3 regions of the Clostridium sp. LIBA-8553 genome follow, and region 3 is predicted to be linked to each of the others. Evidence: riboswitches for the same ligand, from Rfam matches in the RefSeq annotation. Region 3 holds a riboswitch; each other region holds the start of a gene.
What was found. A riboswitch is a leader RNA that binds a small molecule or an ion and turns the genes downstream of it on or off. The one in region 3 is predicted to bind cobalamin.
Positions count from the first base shown of each region.

Region 1: it holds a riboswitch for cobalamin, as region 3 does, so the genes downstream of both, AC2JAQ_RS00515 (energy-coupling factor ABC transporter permease) here and AC2JAQ_RS08010 (sirohydrochlorin cobaltochelatase) in region 3, are expected to answer to the same signal.
Region 2: it holds a riboswitch for cobalamin, as region 3 does, so the genes downstream of both, AC2JAQ_RS07015 (ABC transporter substrate-binding protein) here and AC2JAQ_RS08010 (sirohydrochlorin cobaltochelatase) in region 3, are expected to answer to the same signal.

Region 1 is NZ_CM173489.1:123,333-128,332, forward strand. Features, by position in the region: gene nagH (hyaluronoglucosaminidase) at 1-1,306, shown strand, start outside; cobalamin riboswitch at 1,639-1,838, shown strand; gene AC2JAQ_RS00515 (energy-coupling factor ABC transporter permease) at 2,140-2,883, shown strand; gene AC2JAQ_RS00520 (energy-coupling factor ABC transporter substrate-binding protein) at 2,883-3,191, shown strand; gene cbiQ (cobalt ECF transporter T component CbiQ) at 3,178-3,948, shown strand; gene AC2JAQ_RS00530 (ATP-binding cassette domain-containing protein) at 3,963-4,820, shown strand.
Region 2 is NZ_CM173489.1:1,581,017-1,586,016, reverse strand. Features, by position in the region: gene AC2JAQ_RS07025 (ABC transporter ATP-binding protein) at 1-745, opposite strand, end outside; gene AC2JAQ_RS07020 (FecCD family ABC transporter permease) at 750-1,781, opposite strand; gene AC2JAQ_RS07015 (ABC transporter substrate-binding protein) at 1,768-2,685, opposite strand; cobalamin riboswitch at 2,996-3,171, opposite strand; gene cobD (threonine-phosphate decarboxylase CobD) at 3,252-4,316, opposite strand; gene cbiB (adenosylcobinamide-phosphate synthase CbiB) at 4,313-5,000, opposite strand, start outside.
Region 3 is NZ_CM173489.1:1,778,834-1,783,833, reverse strand. Features, by position in the region: gene AC2JAQ_RS08025 (SH3 domain-containing protein) at 1-390, shown strand, start outside; gene AC2JAQ_RS08020 (hypothetical protein) at 785-1,093, shown strand; gene AC2JAQ_RS08015 (3D domain-containing protein) at 1,121-2,359, opposite strand; cobalamin riboswitch at 2,579-2,757, shown strand; gene AC2JAQ_RS08010 (sirohydrochlorin cobaltochelatase) at 2,980-3,822, shown strand; gene AC2JAQ_RS08005 (precorrin-8X methylmutase) at 3,822-4,451, shown strand; gene cbiD (cobalt-precorrin-5B (C(1))-methyltransferase CbiD) at 4,470-5,000, shown strand, end outside.

The DNA of each region.
Region 1 (5,000 bases), 1.7 Mb from region 3:
TAGATATGTAAGAATATTATTTACTGCTCCATATAGACATCGTTGGACTGTTATAAACGAGCTTATGATAAACAATGGAGAGTATATTCCTACAGTAAATGACCCAACTTATATTTCAAATCCAATTGAAGAAAGAGGGTTTGCTCCAAAGAATTTAAAAGATGGAGATTTAACTACTTCATACAAACCTAATACTAATAATGGTGAGATAAATGAAGGAAGCATAACTTATCGTCTATCAGAGAAAACTGATGTTAGAAAGGTTACTATAGTTCAAGATGGAAGCTCAATATCTAATGCTAAGGTTATGGCTAGAGTTGGAGATGGCAGTGAGAATGTAACTGATGAATGGGTTCAATTAGGTACATTAAGTAATAGCTTAAATGAATTCATAAATCGTGATTATAGCAATATTTATGAAATAAAGATTGAGTGGACAGATGTTGCTCCAAACATTTATGAAATAATAACTTTAAATCAAGAGTTTGAGTTCCCAGTGAACGATGCTTTAAGAGCAAAATATGATGAACTTGTTGATTTAAATGGAGATGAGTATACTTTAAGTAGTTTTGAGGCTTTAAAAGAAGCATTAGATAATGCAAAAGATATTTTAGATGATTCTAATTCTTCTCAAAAGAAAATAGACAAGGCTTTAGAAAAATTAAGCAAGGCAGAAGAAGGATTAGCTTTAAGAGCAACTGATTTTGAAGCTTTCGATGAAGTCTTAGCTTTAGGAAATTCTTTAGTAGAAGAAGATTACACAGCTGAATCATGGGCTGGATTCAGTGAAAAATTAGCACTTGCTAATGAAGCTGATAAAAATAGAGCAGATTATACTCAAGAGCAAATAAATCAAATAGTATCTGACTTAGATGCTTCAATAAAAGCTTTAGTTAAAGATATTCCAGAAGTTGATAAAGCAGATTTAGAAGCTTTAATCAACCAAGGTAAATCCTTAGTAGAAGAGGCTGTAGAAGGTTTTGAAGTTGGTGAATACCATAAAGGAGCTAAGGCTGCTTTAACAAATGAAATCAATAAGGCTGAAGAAATATTCAATAAGGAAGATACTACTCAAGAGGAAATAAACTCAGCTAAAGAAGCTTTAAATAGTGCAATAGAAATCTTCAACTCTCTAATAATTGAGGAAAGTACAGGAGACTTCAATGGTAATGGAAAGATTGATATAGGTGACTTAGCAATGGTTTCTAGAAACTATGGAAGTAATAATACTTCTCTTGATTTAAATAAAGATGGAGTTGTTGATGAATATGAAATAAGCTTTATAAATCATAGAATATTAAACTAAGATAATTTTTAGGGTAAAATTAAATTTTAGAATTTAAGGGATCATATAGGTATTTAAAATCAAGTTTATAGTATTAATCTAAAAGTTAGTGTTATAAATTGTGATTTGGTATCTAAATATGATCCCTTTTAGTTTCAAAAATATCTTCATAAAATGAATTTAAGTGAAAAGATAAAATAAAATTAATTGAAGAAAAGGTAAACAAAATTATATTTTAGTTTAAAGGAAAAAACTTCGAAAATAATGCTGTATAGGGCATAGTTTCTATGAAAATTTATATAGTTTAATTGTAAATCAATTCTTTATACTATATAATGTTAATGAATTATTAAATTAAATATTTAGAAATAGGTTAGATAGTTAGCTTGAAAACTATCCATTAAAAGGGAAGTTGGGTTTAAATCCCACGCGGTCCCGCCGCTGTAATAGAGGAGTCTTTTGTATTTAAAACCACTGAAACATAAGGTTTTGGGAAGGTTACAAAAGGTGATGATACTTAAGCCAGAAGACCTGCCTGTTTTTAAAACATCAAATCCTACGGGAAATAGGAGGTGTTGTGCTTTGGTAAGTTATATTTTTTTTAGAATTTTTATAGCCCCTAGACGCAATGTCTAGGGGTTTTTATTTTTAGAATTAAATTTTTATCTTAAAAGAGCAGGGAATGTATATCTTTACTTACTTGAAATTATGTAGGAGTAATATATTTGCTTTTACAGATTTTTAGTAAAAGTAGTAAGGGCGTTAGATAAGACTTTTAAGGCTAAAGATAATAGAAGCCTATTTTAAGGAATGGAGATACAAAACAAAAATATAATTTAAGGAGTAGAATTATTATGTCAAAAAAGAATCAAGTATTTTTAGGATTTTTATTAATGTTCTTATTAATACCAAGAAGTGTTTCAGCTATGCATATTATGGAAGGATTTTTACAACCTAAGTGGTGTATAGCATGGGGTGTTATAACTATACCTTTTATAGTATTAGGACTATTTTCTATCAAGAAAAAAGTTGGAAATAATCCAAGACTAAAAATATTATTAGCTATGGCAGGGGCTTATGCTTTTGTGCTTTCAGCATTAAAGCTTCCATCAGTTACAGGTAGTTGCTCACATCCTACAGGGGTTGGGCTTGCAGCAATATTATTTGGACCTACAGCAGCATCAGTTTTAGGACTTATCGTTCTTTTATTCCAAGCATTACTTTTAGCACATGGAGGACTTACAACTCTCGGAGCTAATACTTTTTCAATGGCTGTTGTTGGACCTTTAGTATCATATGGACTTTATAAATTAGTGAAAAAACTTAATGGACCAACATGGTTAGGAGTATTTTTAGCATCAGCTCTTGGTGACTTAGCAACATATATGGTTACTTCAGTTCAATTAGGACTAGCTTTCCCAGCAGAAGTTGGTGGAGTTATGGCTTCAGTTATGAAGTTCATGGGTATATTTGCTATAACTCAAATTCCTTTAGCTATAAGCGAGGGAATATTAACTGTTATAATATTTAACACAATAGAAAACTATGCAAAAGATGATTTAATGGAACTTAATATTATTTCAAGGGAGGTAAAATAATGAAAAATAAAAGAGTAGTAACTAATGTAATATTAATTTTATTAGTTGTATTTATTACAATTATACCTTTCTTTGTGGCTAAGAATGGTGAGTTCGGTGGATCTGATGATCAAGCAGAAGAAGCAATAACACAAATAGATGAAAGTTATGAACCGTGGTTTTCACCTATATTTGAACCTGCAAGTGGAGAAATAGAGAGTTTATTATTTGCTCTACAAGCAGCTATAGGAGCTGGAATAATTGGGTTTGGATTAGGTTATTTAAAGGGTAAAAAGAAAGTGAACGACGAAGTAAATGATAAACATTGATAAATATGCTTATTCATCAAAATTAAAAGTTATTAATCCGGCAGAAAAGATGTTTTTTGCGTTGATAACTTTAGGGGTATGCCTTTGGGCAAATAATTGTATTGTTTCTATGCTTGTAATAAGTCTTATGACTTTTTTAATAACTAAGGTTGGAAAAACAAAATTAAGTGTTTTTATAAAATTGATGATGGTACCAATAGCTTTTTTAATAATAGGTATCTTAACAATAGTTATAAGTTATTCATTAAATAGAGAGACTTTTCTAGTGTCAATTAAGTTCTTCAATGGATGGATTGGAGTCTCTAAAAGTGGAATTTTTCAAGGAATTAATATGTTTTTAAAGGTAATGGGATCTCTGAGTTGTTTATATTTTATATCTTTGACAACACCAATGATAGATGTAATATCAGTTTTATCAAAGCTAAGGATACCAAGCTTTTTAATAGAATTAATAAGCTTAGTATATAGGTTTATATTTATAATTTTAGAGACCTCAGAAATGATGTTTATATCGCAGAATTCAAGGTTAGGATATAGAGATATAAGAACATCGTATAAATCTTTAGGAGCTCTTGCATCAACATTATTTATACGTTCATTTAAAAGAGCTAATGATTTGTATACAGCTTTAGAGGCTAGAGGATATAATGGGGAGCTTAAGGTTTTAGAAGAAAAACCTCAAAAAAGGAGCTACATTTACATTTTAACTATAATCATTAACCTGATTTTTATAGGAATAGCTATATTTATTAAGTAGAGTAGGAGGATTTTATGGAAGACTATATATTAAAAGTAGAAGGGCTTAATTATAATTATTCAGATGGAACTCATGCTCTAAAGGGTATAGATATGAATATAAAAAGAGGAGAAGTAACGGCTATATTAGGAGGAAATGGTGTAGGGAAATCTACTTTATTTCAAAACTTTAATGGTATATTAAAGCCTTCTTCAGGAAGAATACTTTTTGAAAATAATCCAATTGATTACTCTAGGAAAGGAATTATGAAACTTAGAGAATCTATAGGAATTGTTTTTCAAGACCCTGATAATCAGCTTTTTTCAGCCAGTGTATACCAGGATGTTTCCTTTGGGGCTGTGAATATGAAACTACCAGAGGACGAAATTAGAAGAAGAGTAGATAATGCATTAAAAAGAACTGGTATAGAACATCTAAAAAATAAACCAACTCATTGTTTAAGCTTTGGTCAAAAGAAGAGAGTAGCAATTGCAGGGGTTCTAGTTATGGAACCAAAGGTTTTAATATTGGATGAGCCAACGGCAGGTTTAGATCCAATGGGCGTTTCCGAAATAATGAAGTTATTGGTGGAAATGCAAAATGAGCTTGGAATAACAATAATAATAGCAACTCATGATATAGATATTGTGCCATTATATTGTGATAATGTCTTTGTTATGCAAGAAGGAAAAGTAATATTACACGGAAATCCTAAAGAGGTATTTTCTAAAAAGGAGACTATAAGAAAAGTTAATTTGAGATTACCTAGAATTGGACATCTTATGGAAATTTTAAAAGAAAAAGATGGCTTTGTATTTGATGAATTATCATTGACTATCGGACAAGCTAGAAAAACAATAAATTCTTGGAAAATTAAAATATTTAAGGATTAATAATTAAATAAGATGAAATAAGTAAAAAGGTTTATATCAGAGTAATTATAGAAATAAGTAGCTTTGATATAAACCTTTTATACTAAATAAACTTTAAGTTAGCATAAATATAAATGTATTCTTAAAATTTTTTAGTAAAAAATGTTTAACTATATACTAAAGTTAATATCTTGTAATTCT
Region 2 (5,000 bases), 200 kb from region 3:
TTTCTAATGCTTCTAGCATAAATTTTCTAATATCTATTTTATAAACATCTTTAATTTTATAACTATTTAATATTTCCCTTGCTTTTCCATGGCTATAAATTTGGCCCTCTTTAATAAGAATTACGTCCTCACTAAACATTTGAACTAAATTTAAATCATGTAAAACCCCTATAACTGTTTTATTATTTTCTTTTGTCCATTTATTTATGTAATCTAAAATTTCAATTTGACATTTTAAGTCTAAATGATTAGTTGGCTCATCTAAAAGTAGTATATCAGGCTCCTGAGCAAAGGCTCTTGCTAAATAAACTCTCTGAAGTTGTCCACCTGATAATTCATTTATAAGTTTATCTTTTTCTTCTAACAAACCAACACTTTCAATACACTTTAATACTATATCCTTATCTTCATTACTGAGACTTGAAAAAATACCATTTATGTGAGCATATCTTCCTAAAGCAACTGTTTCAAATACAGTATAAGAAAAGTATATTTCAGAATTTTGACTCATTAAAGCAACTTTTTTAGCTAAATCTTTTCTTTTAATCTTTTTAATTTCTACTCCATCTAGCTTTATTTCTCCCTTATATTCTATAAGGTTAGCTAAAGCTTTTAATATTGTGGATTTCCCACATCCATTTGGTCCTATTATAGAAATATTTTCTCCCCTATTGACCTTAAAAGATATGTTATGTACAACATCATTTTCATCGTACCCACAGCATAAGTTTTTAACTTCTAGCAAAATATCACCTACTTCTTTTTCCAAAATAAATGTAAGCAAAAAATGGTGCTCCAATTAAAGCTGTAATTGCCCCTACTGGCAATTCTGATGGTGAAATTAATGTTCTTGAAACTAAATCTGTTAGTACCATAAGTGTTCCTCCAAGTATAATGCTCATTGGAATTACTACTTTATGATTAGAACCAAATATTTTTCTAACTATATGAGGAGTTATAAGGTCAATAAAGCCTATAACACCACTTAAAGCAACTGCGCTTCCAGTTAAAATAGCAATTGAAATAAGTAGTCTTTTTTTTACCTTTTCAGTTTCAACACCTACGGTCTTTGCACTCTCTTCTCCAAAACTTAAAATATCCATTTCTTTTGTATATCTTAATACCATAAAGACTCCAATCAAAAAAAATGGGAGACCAGCCAAAACATAGGACCAACTTTTCATAGCAAATGATCCCATTTGCCACATAGTAATAGCCTTTATATCCTCACTACATAATGCTGTTATGGTTGTTAACATGGCACTAGTAAAAAGCGATAGAACCATTCCAGCTAATATTACTGTATTATTTGAAAGTCCTCTGTCTACTTTATTTGAAAAAATTATCACTGCGAAAATAGTAAAAACTCCACATAAAAATCCTATAATAGGCATAGCTAAATTGCCTATAAAAGGTATTGTTATACCAAGAACTATGTATATTCCAACTCCTAAAGAAGCTCCTGATGAAACTCCTAAAGTATATGGTGATGCTAAAGGATTTTTTAAAATTGATTGAATTACAGCTCCACTAACTGCAAGGGAAGCTCCAACTCCAAATGCTAATAAAACTCTAGGTAATCTAATTACCCAAATAATTGCTACGTCCTCTGGTTTGATACCAGCTCTAAGTGGAATATCAAAAATCTTATTTCCAACTATAGAAATAGTATCCCATATATTAATATTGGAACTTCCAATAGAAGTTCCAATACAAAGTACTAATAATACTAATGGAATAGATAGTGTTATTAGTAATTTTCTCTTTTTAGATTCCTGCATATTGTTCTGGATAAATATCCTTTGCTATTTGTTTTAAAGCACTTATCACATATTGACTTCCACGTGATGTTGCATTTTTATCTACTAAGAATATTTGATTATCCTTAACAGCAGTTATTGTATTCCAACCTGGACGTTTAGCAATTAAATCTGTTGCATTTTCAATATAATCTTCATTTGTTAAAATCACATCTGGATTTGCTTTTATAACAGCTTCTTCACTTGGTGAAATCCATCCTCTTTCATTTGCAAATACATTTTCTGCTCCAACTATAGTTAATAGATTGTTTAAGAAAGTATCACTTCCAAAGCTGTATAAATTTGGACTTGACCCAATTTCAAAGTAAACAGTCTTTTTATCTTTTATAGTTTCACCTATAGTTTTAATTTTGTTTACTTCACTTTTCATTTCATCAACCATTTTGTTTCCTTCAGACTCTGTTCTAGTTAACTTAGCTAAGAAATTTATATCTTCGTATATTCCATCAATGCTTTCACTAGTTGGAATATAAACTACTGGTATTCCAGCATCCTTTAAAACCTTAAATGGGTCTTCTTTACCTTCCCTATTATGACCTGAAGCTATTATTACATCAGGCTTAAGGGCCAAAATAGCCTCAGCATCTGGATTTCTAAAATCTATTTTAGGTATATCTGGGTTTAATCCTTTTACATCTGCTGAGTATTTATCAATACCTACGATTTTATCACCTAAGCCTAAACCTACTAATATTTCTGTATTAGACGGTGCTGTTGATACTATTCTTTGGATTTTTTTTGGTACTGTAAATTCAGTTCCTTCCATATCTTTCATTGTTACCGTTTTGCTTCCACAGCCAACAAATAACAGTAATGACATTACTATTAAAGTTACTAGGGAAATTAATTTTTTAAAGTTTTTCATATTTTTCCTCCATTTTTGCCTTTGTAATTTCTTAAGTCATATGAAGGATTTTTTATTTGATTTTAAGTAATGATTTTAATATGTATTTAATATTGCTAAGTACCCCTACAACCTATAAAAGCAAATTTGAAATTTCTTAAATTAAGGTTAAAGCATCACTAATAATCAAATTTCTCTTTCATAAAACTTAACAATTAAATATTTGAGGTTTAAGATTAATACGTAGAAAATAAAAAAACATACCCATTCGAAGGTATGTTAAGTATATTCTGAAAGCGTACGCATCCTATTACCTTACCCTCAGAAGATAATAGTATTCGCATAAAAGGCAGGTATCCCGACTTTGCTTCATCCTCTATCTCGTCTTCCCACATAAAAATGCAGTGACATATTGAGATTTCGTCAGCTTCACGGTTACTGAGGTAGTTGAAGATTTTAACTTCATTCCCTATTAAGTGAAATCACACCAATTATGAATCAATCAACTTGATTATATTATTATATTTTATTATTGTCAAACACCTTATCTACTTTAAATTTATCTTTTTAATAAAAATGTAAATAAACTATTTTAAAATCTTTGAAAGCACTTCTAAAAGTCTTTCATTTTCTTCTCTTCTTCTAACTGCAACTCTATAATAACTATTGTCTAAACCTACATAATTATTACAACTTCTTATTATTAATCCTTGTTTAATTAGTTCTTCCCTTAAATTTAATTCTCTGTTTAATTTAAAGAATAAAAAATTAACAGCTCCCTTAAAAACATTAATATCTTTAAAATCTTTTAAACCATTATATAAAAATTTATTTTCTTTTTTTACGTAAGCTACGCTATTTTTTATATACTTAACTTCTTTTAATGCCTCTCTTCCAGCATAGTCCGCCACTGTATTTACACTCCAAGGAGTCGCAACAGAATTTATTTTTTTTATCATTTCAAAATCTGAGCTTAATCCATAACCTAATCTTATACCTGGGAAAGCAAAAAGCTTAGTTAATGATTTAACCACAATTAAATTATCAAAATCATCTAGATATTCAATAACAGAGTATTTTTCATTATTTTCAACAAAATCTAGAAATGATTCATCAAAAACAACTTTTATATTCATCTCTTTTGCCTTTTTCAAAACTCTTAATGAAAATTCTTTCTCTATTAAAGCTCCTGTTGGATTGTTTGGATTACATAAAAATATTATGTCTAAATCATCTTTTATTTCATCTATAAATCCATTATCTAATGAATATCTATCTTTTAATATATAATGATTCACTTTGCATTCTAGAGATTTTAAAGCATCCTCGTATTCTGAAAAAGTAGGTGCTATTATAAGAGCATTTTTAGGTTTAATTCCTCTTACTATGTTAAAAATCACTTCTGCAGCTCCGTTACCTAAAACTATTTTATCTAAATCTACTTTCTCGAAACTTGAAATTTCTTTTTTAAGTTCATAATAAGTTATATCTGGATACCTTTCTATTGAGTTTATTCCTCTAATCATTGCCTCTTTTACTTTTTCTGAAATCCCCATAGGGTTTATATTAGCAGAAAAATCAATTATATCCTCTTCTTTTAACCCATAAACTCTTTTTATTTCTTCTACATTACCACCATGTCCTAAATTCATATGATCACCTCTAAAGCAAATCTAATAATAAGAGCTATTACCATTCCTAAAAATGAAACTAACCCCAAAATTTTATTAGTCTTGTAAACATCTGAAATTTCTATTTTCTTTTTAGCTTCTCCTATTGTTGGCTTTTCTATAAGTTTTCCAAAATAATAATTTGCTCCTCCAAGTTTTATTCCTAAAGCCCCTGCAACTGCTGCCTCTGGATGAGCACTATTAGGACTTGAATGATTATATCTGTCTCTCTTATATATTTTTAAACTTCCTTTATAATTAAGTCTTAAAACAAATGAAGCAATTACTATTAGATAAGCTGTTAATCTAGCAGGAATATAATTAAATATATCATCAAGCTTTGCTGAAACAAATCCAAAATCCTTATATTTATCATTTTTATATCCAAACATAGAATCACATGTATTTACTGCCTTATATAGAAAAGCTAATGGTGCTCCTCCAATACCAGCAAAAAACAATGGTGCTATAATACCATCTGACATATTTTCAGCAACTGTTTCTACTACAGCTCTTACTATAGCTTCTTCATCTAAGTTTTCTGTATCCCTTCCTACTATATAAGATAATTGCTTTCTAGCCTTAACAATATCTCCTTCATTTAAAATTTTAATTACTTTAAGGCCCTCAACTTTAAGCCCCTTGGCTGAAATACAAAAATAAATA
Region 3 (5,000 bases):
GGTCAATTAATAGGATATAAAATGATACCTTTATCAAGGCCAGTTACAGTTTATAATTTATTTGGAATAGGAGCCAAGGATAATTCTTCAGCATTTCCTAATAGAGCATTAATATTAGGAACAACATATGCTTATAATAGAGGTTGGACAAGTATTGAAAGTGCTATAAAAGGAGCAGCAGCATTTGTTTCTGCAAATTATGTCCATAGTTCAACATATGAACAAAATACACTTTATAAAATGAGATATAATCAAAATGTAGCTAATATGTGGCATCAATATGCAACGACTCCATGGTATGCATCAGGTATAGCTGATATTATGAGTAGTTATGAAGATTTATATTTAGAAAATAACTTTACATTTGAAGTACCTGTATTTGCAAATTAGAAGAAATAGAAGTTTAAAATTAATTGGTATTTAGAATTTAATCATAGTAGATAAAAGGAGTCAAGAGACTCCTTTTATTTTAGCTAATTTTAGTGTGGGATAGGAAACAAATGAATAATTATGTGTTGAGAAGATGAGTAAATGCAATAATTATATCAAGAAAAAGAAAATGAAATATATTTCTTTGGGAATAAATGTTTCTGCTATACAATTACTGAAAAATGCTTTTATAAATGAAGTTAGAGAGATTTTAAATTAGATAAATCTTTAATAGAAAACATGAAAAACAATAAGTTTAATGAGAAATAATTAAAAAATTTGAAACAATAAAGTAATAATAACTACTTCTGTTAAGTAATATAATAATGAAAGTATGTTTAGGAGAATGAAGCCCGTGGATATTTTAGATTGGAAGTTTATTTTCATAATAATAACATTTGCTTTAATAGGAGTATTATGCTTATTTAAAAAATCAAAAATTGGATTGACTTCAGCTTCTGTAGGGATTGTAGGAAGTTTAATTTTGTGGGGATTTTTTAAGATAAGTATAAAATTTAGAGAATTTTTAACAGGTGTTGGATTAAGCTTTAAGGATATATTAAACTTTATTATTACAGTTATTATGGCTATAGTAGCCTTTGTAGCAATTTTTTTTATTTTAAAAGTTTTTAATAATTTTGGTAGGAGATTAAAAAAAAGATAAGACAAAAGTGTCTTATCTTTTTTTGTTTTACCATTCGCCAGGATAGGCAACTATGTGTAATGTAACTTGACGTCTTCCCCAAGATGTACAGTCATCATGAGAGTTCATATAAAGGTCTATTATATTTCCTTTAATAGCTCCGCCTGTATCTGATGCTATGGCATAACCATATCCAGGGATGTACACTTTTGAACCTAATGGAATTACACTAGGATCTACAGCGATTGTGCTTATTCCACCTGGATCTCTTACAGGTTTAAGTCCCATAGCGGTTAATGTTCCGCCAGTATATGCTGTAGCTTCAACGGAAAGTGTTTTTTTATATTTACCATCACTAGGTTGGTTAGAATTATTATTTTCATTATTGTTATTTGAATTATTATTATTTGAATTAGCTGAAGAATTATTATTACTACTGTTTTTAGCCGCTTCCTCAGCTTTTATAGATTCAATTTTATTTTTTGCAGCTTGTACAGAATTATTTGCTGTATCTTTTACTGAATCAATATTAAGTTGTGGGATTAATTGATTCAATGTGCTTATTGCACTTTCAAGCTCGCTAATTGATGAGGAAGAGTTTATAACGGAAACAGAATGAGAAATTAAAGACATTTCATTTTCTTTAATTATTCCTAAAACAGCTTCCTTTTGATTATTTAACTCAGTAATCTTCTTTTGCTCTTCCGCTTTTTTACTATCTAGTGTTTTAAGAGATTCTTCAGTGGAACTTTTTAATTCCTTAAGCTCAGCCTTATCTCTTTCTAATTTTTTAATATCATTATTGAGAGAATCTTTTTGGGTATCTAGATCGTTTATAAGATTTTTATCTAAGGCTGTAACCCTTGCTAAAGCATCTATTCTTGTTATTAAATCTGATAAGCTTTCAGATTTAAGAAGAAAAACTAGTGGGTTCATTGAATCTTTGCTCTTATACATAGCACGCATTCTTTTACCTAAAACAGATTGTTTTTGATCTATTTCGGTCTTTAAAGTGCTTACTTTACTTTCCGTTTCTTTTAAGTTTTCCTCAGTATCTTTCATTTTAGTTTGATTATCTGCTAATTTAGTATTTAATTCTTCAATTTCATTGTTGAGTTTTGATACTTGAGAATTAAGAGACATAACCTCATTATCTAATTGTTCATACTTTACTTTATTTTCTTGTATAGTTGATTTCTTATCACTTACTGTATCAGCAAAAACTATTTGAGTCGTTGAAATACTTATAGTCATTGCTATTAATGCTGATAAAATTCTTTTTTGCATAAAGTACACTCCTTTTAGTAAACTGTCCACAACTTAAGTGTATTTCATCCTGTATTATTGAATTATAACATAAAAGCCAAATATAAAACAAATTTAACCTTTATCCCCTTAATGTGCTAAGAAAAAATTAACATCTTAATTATACTACAAATACAAAAAAATAAGAAATTTAAAGAATGTTGAAATAATTAAGATTATATATTATAATGAAGAAAAAATAATAATTTAATATTTTTAGGTTTAATTTACTTAATTAAAAGGGAAAGTGGTTAAAAGCCACTACAGCCCCCGCTACTGTAATAGGATACAAGTTTCTAATTACCACTGATTTTTTATTGGGAAGGGAGAAATGAGGATAAGCCTTAAGTCAGGATACCTGCCTAGAAATTATGCACTAAACTTCGGAGGGAAGATGTTAGGACTTATTTGTTAATAATTTTGAGGAATAATTACTTTGATTTTTAAGCATCTGGTTCTTGGTAACACAGATGCTTTTTATTTTTAGTTATGTTTTAGATAGGTGTTTACTTTAGCTAGTTATTAAGAGAGTGCTATAGTTTTATTTAAGACCAATACTACTTTAAAACATAAACTTATTTAAAAATTTTTAGAGGTGAAACATGAAGAAAGCTATATTAGTTGTAAGTTTTGGAACGAGTCATTTAGATGCTTTAAACAATTCTATTAAAAAAATAGAAGATTCAATACGAGAGAGTTTTAAAGAATATGATATTTTTAGAAGTTTTACATCACATATGATAGTAAGAAAGCTTAAAGAAAAATATGACATGAATATACTATTTCCAGAAGATGCTTTAAAAAAATTAGCAGAGGATGAATATGAGGAAGTTATTGTTCAACCACTTCATATTATTCCTGGAGAAGAGTTTGATTATATAAAGCATATAGTAAAGGAATATGAATCATGTTTTAAAAAGATAGAAACAGGAAGACCAATATTTTATTATGAAGGTTTTGAATCAGGTCCAGATGATTATTCATACTTTGTAGATACAATGAAAGATGTAATAGAAAATAATTCTCCATGTGTATTTGTTGGACATGGTAGTGCTCATCCATCAAATGCTGTTTATGGATGTTTACAATCTGTTTTAATAGATAAGGACTATGAAGATGTTTTTGTAGGAACTGTAGAGGGATATCCTAATTTTTCAAATGTCTTAAAGAAAGCTAAGAAGAAAAATATAAAAGAGATAACAATAATTCCTTTAATGGTTGTGGCTGGAGATCATGCTAAAAATGATATGGCTTCAGATGAAGAAGATTCATGGAAGAGCAGATTTGAAAGTGAAGGAATAAAAGCCAATGTTGTCTTAAAAGGATTAGGGGAATACGAAGAGTTTGGAAATTTATACATAGATAGAATTAATGATGTTATTAATGGTACATATAAAGGACTTGGAGAAACTAAAAAGAAGAAACATAGAAGGGAAATGAAATAATGAATTATATAAAGAGCCCTATGGGAATTGAAAAAAGAAGTTTTGAAATTATAGGTTCTGAAATGCATGAACATAATTTTTCAGAAGAGGAATTACAAATAGTAAAAAGAGTTATACATACTACTGCAGACTTTGAATATCAAGATTTAATAGAAATAAGCCAAGGGGCTATAGAAGCAGGAGTTTCTGCATTAAAATCTGGAGCTAAAATATATACTGATACAACAATGGCTTTATCAGGAATGAATAAAAGAGCCTTAAAAGAATTAAACTCATCAGTTGAATGCTATGTTGGATTAGAAGAGGTATTTAAATTAGCTAAGGAAAAAGGAATAACTAGATCAATGGCAGGGGTTGAACTTGCAGCAAAGGAAAATGTAGATATATTTGTTTTCGGAAATGCTCCAACTGCCTTATTTAAGCTAAGAGAACTTATTAAGGAAGGAAAAGCTAATCCAAAACTTATAGTAGCAGTTCCAGTTGGCTTTGTAGGAGCTAGTGAGAGCAAAGAGGATTTAGATGAGCTTGGAATTCCATATATAAGAGTTAAGGGAAGAAAAGGTGGAAGTACAGTAGCAGCGGCTATAATAAATGCATTACTTTATATGAATTATAAAAGAGATATGTAATAAAAGAAGGTAATCTAAATGTTTGAAATGTATATAGAAAGCGGCGGAAAGAAACTTAGATGTGGATACACTACAGGATCTTGTGCAGCAGCAGCGGCTAAAGCCGCCACTTATATGCTTTTTCATAAAAAAGACATAAGTGTTATAGAAATAGATACTCCTAAAAATATAAAACTTAATTTAGAAATACAAGATATAGAGATTGAAAAAGACTCAGTTGTTTGTTCTATAATCAAAGATGGTGGAGATGATATTGATGCTACATCAGGAATATCTATATTTGCGAAGGCAGAAGAAATTCCAGAAGGCTTTGAATTATGTGGAGGAGAAGGTGTTGGAGTAGTCACTAAAGATGGTCTTTTTGTAGAAAAAGGACAGCCGGCTATAAATCCAGTGCCTAGAGAAATGATTAAAAAGGAAGTTCTTAGTGTATTACCTAAGAATAAAGGGGTTAAAATAACAATTTTCGTTCCAAGAGGGAGGGAGATTGCTAAGAAAACCTTTAATCCAAGACTAGGTATAGTTGATGGAATATCGATACTTGGTACT